2 regions of the Pseudomonas sp. CLCA07 genome follow, and region 1 is predicted to be linked to the other one. Evidence: riboswitches for the same ligand, from Rfam matches in the RefSeq annotation. Region 1 holds a riboswitch; the other holds the start of a gene.

What was found. Region 1 has a riboswitch for cobalamin ahead of ACWGZX_RS00455 (CbtB domain-containing protein). Riboswitches for the same ligand answer to the same signal wherever they lie in the genome.
Region 2: it holds a riboswitch for cobalamin, as region 1 does, so the genes downstream of both, cobO (cob(I)yrinic acid a,c-diamide adenosyltransferase) here and ACWGZX_RS00455 (CbtB domain-containing protein) in region 1, are expected to answer to the same signal.

What each region holds. Positions count from the first base shown of each region.
Region 1 is NZ_CM132131.1:81,599-85,367, reverse strand. It holds gene cobM (precorrin-4 C(11)-methyltransferase) at 1-85, opposite strand, end outside; gene ACWGZX_RS00465 (cobalamin biosynthesis protein) at 167-580, opposite strand; gene ACWGZX_RS00460 (CbtA family protein) at 577-1,284, opposite strand; gene ACWGZX_RS00455 (CbtB domain-containing protein) at 1,296-1,499, opposite strand; cobalamin riboswitch at 1,620-1,847, opposite strand; cobalamin riboswitch at 2,062-2,274, shown strand; gene cobW (cobalamin biosynthesis protein CobW) at 2,377-3,444, shown strand; gene cobN (cobaltochelatase subunit CobN) at 3,448-3,769, shown strand, end outside.
Region 2 is NZ_CM132131.1:1,216,364-1,220,132, forward strand. It holds gene ACWGZX_RS05575 (cobyrinate a,c-diamide synthase) at 1-977, opposite strand, end outside; gene cobO (cob(I)yrinic acid a,c-diamide adenosyltransferase) at 974-1,585, opposite strand; cobalamin riboswitch at 1,668-1,899, opposite strand; gene ACWGZX_RS05585 (hypothetical protein) at 2,057-2,641, shown strand; gene ACWGZX_RS05590 (PQQ-dependent sugar dehydrogenase) at 2,709-3,769, shown strand, end outside.

The sequences.
Region 1 (3,769 bases):
CCGGGCAGCTGCGAATCAGCCGTTGGCCTTTGACCGTGATCAGTTCCGGGTCGCCGGGCCCTGCGCCAATGAAGTAGACGGTCATCGTCGATTCCTGTGAAAAAAGAGGCTGGGCAAGGCTTCAGATGAAGATTGCTCATGATCGAATGCGCGATTATCGGGGATTTTAAGCAGCGCAGGCCAATGCCAGGGTCGCCTGAGCGTATTTTTGTCGGGATATCAGCAGCTTCGCCGGCGCCTGGGCCAACTGTTCGGCCAGTGCCAGGGCAGCACTTTCCGCTACGCCATAACAGCCGGTGCGCTCGAAGGCGATGTCTGAATGGTGGGTGAGTTTGGGGTGATAACCGGCCAATTGTTCACTGCTGAAAAACGTCAACGGCAGCGCAAGTTGTGCGGCCAGCTCGATCAGGCCCAATTCGTCGCGCTTCAGGTCAATGCTGGCCAGGGCCTTTATCTCGTGAAGTCCGATTTGATGAGCCTGTAATGCCTGATCAAGCAATGCCCGCAGCGTGCTGGCGGGGCAGCCGCGCTGGCAGCCCAGGCCGACCACTAGCGTCGGCACAGTGCTGGCCTCTGTCATGCGTGGTATTGGCCATCGCTTTTGCGGCGGAACAACCAGGCACTGACCAGGCCCAAGGCCAGCCAGAACGCCACGTTGGTCAGCTGCGAAGCGATTTTGAACTGCGCTTCCAGCGCTTCCGGCGCGAGCATCGAATGCACTTCCGGCTGAGGTGCGCCGATGATATGCGGAGTGGCCAGAATCGCCACGCCCAGCACTTTCATCAGCCAGTGCCGGCTGAACACGATCAATGCGATCCCGACAGCGGTGGAGGCGGCGGTGCCGATCCACCACATTTGCCGTTGAGCCAGATCTGCTGCCGCAGTGCCCGGCAGTTCCGGTGGCAGGCCAAGGGTCGGCGCCAGTACGAAGGTCGCATAACCGGCCAGACCCCAGAGCAGGCCCTGAGACGTTTTGGTCGGTGCGCGCAAGGTGTACAGGCCGGCAAGCATCAGGGCAAAACCGACGGCCACCACCAGGTTGCCGCCGGTAGTCGACAGCACGCGCTGCCAGCCATCTTCCGGCTCCCAGGCCTCGGCGTCGTGGGTATGGCCGGCCATGGCGCCATCGGCGTGTTCATGGGGTTGAACCAGCGCCGGCTCGGTTTTTTCGTAGGATTCCGCCTGAAGAATCAACGGTGCGACCCAGAAGCTTTGCAGCAGCGTCAGCAACAGGGCGGCCAGCAACCCAGTGAAACCTGCGGTTTGCGCAATACGCTTAATCATTTGGGCAGGTCTCAATGGCACGGGAAAGCTGAGCTGTGACGGGTATCGTGCGCGGCGTTGTGCACCGCTTCGATGTGCGAGAAACCGGCGAAATACACAAGGCATGCGCCGAGGATCGACGCACATACGGCGGCGGTCAGGCGTTGAGTCAGGGTTGTGGTGGTGCTGGCGGTGCTCTTGTCCGTGTTGCTGCCGGTACTGCTGATAATCGACATGGCGCATCCCTCTGGTCTGTCAGCGGGTGAATAGAGCGCATGGAAAACCCCTGCGAGTCGGGCACGCAGACGTTCAAACAGCGCCCGCCCACCGCGGGTTTGTTGTTCAGTGACCATAGGGGTCACTTTGTGTTGCGGGCCGGTCTCCGGGCTCACGAGGGGCGCAGGCTTTCGCCTTGACCTGCAAGCATCACCTTCCCATGCCGAACTGCTGGCACAGTGGATTTGATGCTTCGCTCGCTTACCGTTGCGGGGGCAGCACCGGACTGACATGGCTTTGAGTAAAGCACATGATTCACCGGTTTCCCGTTTCACCCTGTGAAGGGCACCCGTAACAAAGTGCGTAGGAAAGCATGGGCGGGGGATACGCGTCAATTGGCAAGGGTTCGCAACTCTGTGGCGAGGGGGCTTGCCCCCGTTCGGCGGCGCAGCCGTCGCAAAACCAGTGAGCAGGTTTTGCCTGGAGAAAACAGGGGGTCGCTTCGCAACCCAACGGGGGCAAGCCCCCTCGCCACAGTGATCGCAAACAACTGATGAACATTGACCCACCCCTGCGCGATGCGTAGCCTTGCGCTTTCGAGGTTCTTCGGCGTTTAGCCGAAGCTAAGAAGGGAACGCGGTCAATGCCGCGGCTGCCCCCGCAACTGTGAACGGTTCAGTTTCTGCCATGCCACTGCATGCGCCAGCCATGGCGCGAGCGGGAAGGCGCAGCAACCGCCAGTCAAACGACTGGCCAGCCGTCAGCCAGGAGACCTGCCTCGACACAGATTCTCACTTTCAACCGGGCGGGGTGATCCGGTGGCGAACTCTTCAGGCATGCGCGTGCGCGTTGCCGGTTGTCGTCCCGTTTGCCCGCCACCTTGCCAAAGGGCATCCGATGAAAACACTGGCCAAACTCCCCGTCACTATCGTTACCGGCTTCCTCGGTTCGGGCAAAACCACCTTGCTGCGGCACATGCTCGACAACGCTCAGGGCCGTCGCATTGCGGTGATCGTCAACGAGTTTGGCGAGTTGGGCATCGACGGCGAAATCCTCAAGCAGTGCTCCATCGGCTGCACCGAAGAAGAAGCCAACGGCCGCGTTTATGAATTGGCCAACGGCTGCCTGTGCTGCACCGTTCAGGAAGAATTCTTCCCGGTGATGCGCGAACTGGTGGCCCGTCGCGGTGACCTCGACCATATCCTCATCGAAACCTCGGGCCTGGCCCTGCCCAAGCCGCTGGTTCAAGCCTTCCAATGGCCGGAAATCCGCAGCGCTTGCACCGTCGACGCAGTCATCACCGTGGTCGACAGCCCGGCCGTCGCCGCCGGTACCTTTGCCGCATTCCCGGATCAGGTCGACGCCCAGCGCAAACTCGATCCGAACCTGGACCACGAATCGCCGCTGCACGAACTGTTCGCCGACCAACTGGCCAGCGCCGACCTGGTGATTCTCAACAAGGCCGACTTGATCAGCCCTGAAGACCTGGCCCGCGTGCGCCTCGAAGTTGCCGAAGAACTGCCGCCAGCGGTAAAAATCATCGAAGCCAGCAGCGGCCGTCTGCCACTGGATGTTTTGATCGGCCTCGGTGCCGGCTCCGAAGAACACATCGACAGCCGTCACAGCCATCACGATCATCACCACGACGGTGATGACCATGACGACCACGATCACGATGCTTTCGACTCGATCTCCCTCGAACTGCCGCAAGCCGACGAAAGCCTGCTGCTGGATGCGCTGACCCAACTGGTGGTCCAGCATGGCATCCTGCGCGTCAAAGGCTTCGCCGCGATCCCGAACAAGCCGATGCGCTTGCTGATTCAGGGCGTGGGCACGCGATTCGACAAGCATTTCGACCGTCAGTGGGGCGCCGATGAAGCGCGCACCACTCGCCTGGTGTTGATCGGCCAGGATCTGGACGCCGCTCAACTCGAAGCGCAATTGCGCGCCGCGCTCAGCGTTTAAGCCATGCACCTGCTCAGGACCCAGCCCGGCGGTTTCGTGTCGGATGACAACATTGCCGACCTTGGACAAACCCCCGCCGAGCTGGTGATTCTGTGCAGTGGCGATTCCAGCCTGGCGCTGCTCGCGGAAGCCGCGCAGCAACTGCCCGACGACTATCCCAGCGTGCGCCTCGCCAACCCGATGCAAGTGCAGAATCACGCCTCGGTCGATCTGTATGTCGATGAAGTGTTGCGTCACGCCAAGGTGATTCTGATCTCACTGCACGGCGGCATCGCCTATTGGCGGTATGGCGTCGAGCGGTTGGTGCAATTGTCCGAACGGGGCG
Region 2 (3,769 bases), 1.1 Mb from region 1:
AACATGCCGCCACACTCGGCCAACAGCGGTTTACCCGCTGCATGGTGCGCGCGAATCGCATTAAGCATCGAGATGTTTTGTGACAGCGCCACATGGTGCAATTCCGGATAACCGCCGGGCAGATAAAGGCTGTCAGCCTCCGGTATTTCGCTGTCGCGGATCGGCGAGAAGAACGATAGCTCGGCACCCATGGCTCGCAGCAAATCCAGACTCGCGCCGTAGGTGAACGCGAACGCTTCATCACGGGCCACAGCAATTCGCACACCCGCGAGCAACGGTTCGACCGCGATCACATCCGGAGCTGCAAATTCGACCGCCGGCGGCAATGCCACTTCGCAACTGCTGGCCAACGCATTGGCCGCCGCATCGAGGCGCAGATCGAGATCATTCAGCTCACTGGCCTGGACCAGACCTAAATGCCGACTAGGCAATTCGATCCCGGTTTCCCGCGACAAAGCGCCGTACCAGCGCAAACCTTCGGTCAGGCTGCCTTCGAGCAATTGCGCGTGACGCAAGGTGCCAACCCGATTGGCCAACACGCCGGCAAACGGCAAGTCCGGCTGATACTTCGCCAAGCCCAACGCCAACGCACCAAAGGTCTGCGCCATGGCAGTGCCGTCGATTACAGCAAGCACCGGCACACCAAAGTGCCGCGCCAGGTCGGCGCTGGACGGCGTACCGTCGAACAGCCCCATGACACCTTCGATGAGGATCAAGTCCGCGTCACCGGCCGCTTCCCACAACAGTCGACGACTTTCCTGTTCGCCGACCATCCACATATCCAGTTGATACACCGGCGCACCGCTGGCGCGCTCGAGAATCATCGGGTCGAGAAAGTCCGGGCCGCATTTGAACACGCGCACCTTGCGCCCCTGATTGCGATGCAAACGGGCCAGGGCGGCGGTGACGGTGGTCTTGCCCTGACCGGAGGCCGGCGCGGCAATCAGTACCGCCGGGCAATGACGTGGTTGATTCACAGCTCGACGCCTTTTTGCGCTTTGATCCCGGCCTGGAACGCGTGTTTGATCACGCCCATGTCGGTGACGGTGTCGGCCAGTTCAATCATTTCCGGCTTGGCACCTCGACCGGTCACCACCACATGCTGCATGGGCGGGCGGGCCTGCAAATCGCTGAGCACCTGATCGAGGTCGAGGTAGCCGTGCTTGAGGGCGATGTTCAACTCATCCAGCACCACCAGACCGATGGACGGATCGCTGAGCAATTCACGGGACACTGCCCAGGCGGCTTCGGCGGCGGCAATGTCACGCTGGCGGTCCTGGGTTTCCCAGGTAAAGCCCTCGCCCATGACATGGAAACGCACTTGCTCCGGGAAGCGGCGGAAGAACAGTTCTTCGCCGGTGCTGTTGCGGCCCTTGATGAACTGCACCACACCGCATTGCATGCCGTGGCCCATGGATCGGGCGAGCATGCCGAATGCCGAACTGCTTTTGCCTTTACCGTTACCGGTCAGCACCAGCAGCAAGCCGCACTCGTTCGGGGAATTGGCGATGCGTTCGTCAATCACGGCTTTTTTGCGCTGCATGCGCGCCAAATGACGTTCGTCACGATCAGGGGTATCGGTCATGGGGGGAGCTCTCCGTTGAGGCTGGATAACGGCGGGCAGGCACAAGAATAGACGGCAAGAAGCCTGGCATCGCCCACCGTGATGCCACTGGATGAATCAGGCCGGTCTCCGGGCTCATGAGCGGCGTTATGCCGGACTGCGCGCCTTCCCATGTCACTCGACACAGTGGCTCAAGACGCAGCTTTCACTCATTTACCGTTGCGGGGGCAGCGCCGGGATCGTGAGGATTCGTCGTTTGACGATAGTCACTCACCGGCTTCCCTGTTTCACTCTGTCGGCCACTGCCACAGAGCACCTGAATCAAGCCGCGAAGGTTAGAGGGTTGGGGGTGGAGCGTCAAATGAAGACAAAGCCGCAGCGAGCGATATACTGCCGCCGGCCAATTTACTGACGCCAATCTTGCAGCACACGGCCAGCAGTGATATCAAAGAGCCACAACCCAACAACAACACAATTACAAGGGTGAGTAACATGCAAGGCATGATCATCAGCAATCCGAAGCTGGAATTCCTGCGGCCGGTGCTGGAACGCTGGTTTGACTGTATCGACCGCTACAACACGACTCGCGGCGATAACGAAGCGCCTTACTGGCATGACGAAAAGGCCAACCTTGGCTTGCTCTCTACCGCTGCGTGGATGGCGGAAATGGTCACACTGCAAAACACACCGACGCGCAAACAAATCGAAGAGGGCGAACGCAACGCCCGCGCCGATCTGTTTATCGCGACCGCCGAACAGCGTGCCTATCTTCAGGCCACTCAACGCTGGCCCAAGGTCAACAGCCTGAACCTGACGCAGGCGTTGCAGGACATCACCAGCGACGCCAAACGCATCAGCTACGCCAGCGACCTGAAACTCGGCTGTTTGTTCGTTGCCCCGCAAAAAGCCCAGCAGAGCGCCACCCCGGAAGAACTTCAGGACATGGTCGACGACCTGCAAAAGGAACATTGCTGCACGGTGGCCTGGTATTTCCCCTACGCCTACCGCAAGTTGCGTAACGAAGCCGGTAACTATCACCCGGGCATCGCCGTCTTGTTCAAGGAAGCTCGCGGCTGACCGGTTGAACCATCGCTGCGTTTATCTTCTCTATGAATAAGACACTGCATTCATAGGGAAGACCAGCATGCGCAAGTCCCCGATTGTTCTCGTCATCGTGCTCGCCGGAGGGCTTGCCGCCTGTGGTGAAACCTCCCGCCTGCAAGTCTCCGACGGCACCGGCCCGTCACCCAAGCTACCCGAACCGAATAAAACCCTGATCCCGACGGTGAACGTCGCTCAGGCGGTCGGCTGGCCAGACGGCGTCAAACCCACAGCTGCCGCCGGGACCCAAGTGGCCGCCTTTGCTGAAGGCCTCGATCACCCGCGCTGGCTCTACGTGCTGCCCAACGGTGACGTGCTGGTGGCCGAAACCAGCGCGCCGCCCAAACCCGATGACCGCAAAGGCATTCGTGGTTGGGTCATGGGCAAAGCCATGGGCCGCGCCGGTGCTGCAGTCCCCAGCCCGAACCGCATCACGCTGCTGCGTGACAAGGACCACGACGGCATCGCCGAAACCCGCACGGTGTTCCTGGAAAACCTCAATTCGCCCTTCGGCATGACGCTGGTCGGCAATGACCTGTACGTGGCGGACACCGACCGCTTGCTGCGTTTTCACTATGAAAGCGGTGACACGGCGATCAAGTCACCACCGATCAAAGTGGTTGATCTGCCAGGGGGCACGCTGAATCATCACTGGACCAAAAACGTCATCGCCAGCAAAGACGGTAGCAAGCTATACGTCACGGTGGGCTCCAACAGCAACGTCGGGGAAAATGGCCTGGACCAGGAAGAAGGCCGCGCGGCGATCTGGGAAGTGGACCGCGCCACCGGCAATCACCGGATATTCGCTTCCGGGATTCGCAATCCCAACGGCTTGGCCTGGGAGCCCCGCAGCGGCGCGCTGTGGACGGCGGTCAACGAGCGGGACGAGATCGGCAGCGACCTGGTGCCGGACTACATCACCTCGGTCAAGGATGGCGGGTTCTATGGCTGGCCATTCAGCTATTACGGCCAACATGTCGACATTCGCGTCGAGCCGCAAAATCCGGACCTGGTGGCCAAGGCCATCAAGCCGGACTACGCGGTGGGTCCGCACACTGCATCGCTGGGCCTGACGTTCGCTGAAGGCAACACCCTGCCCGCGCA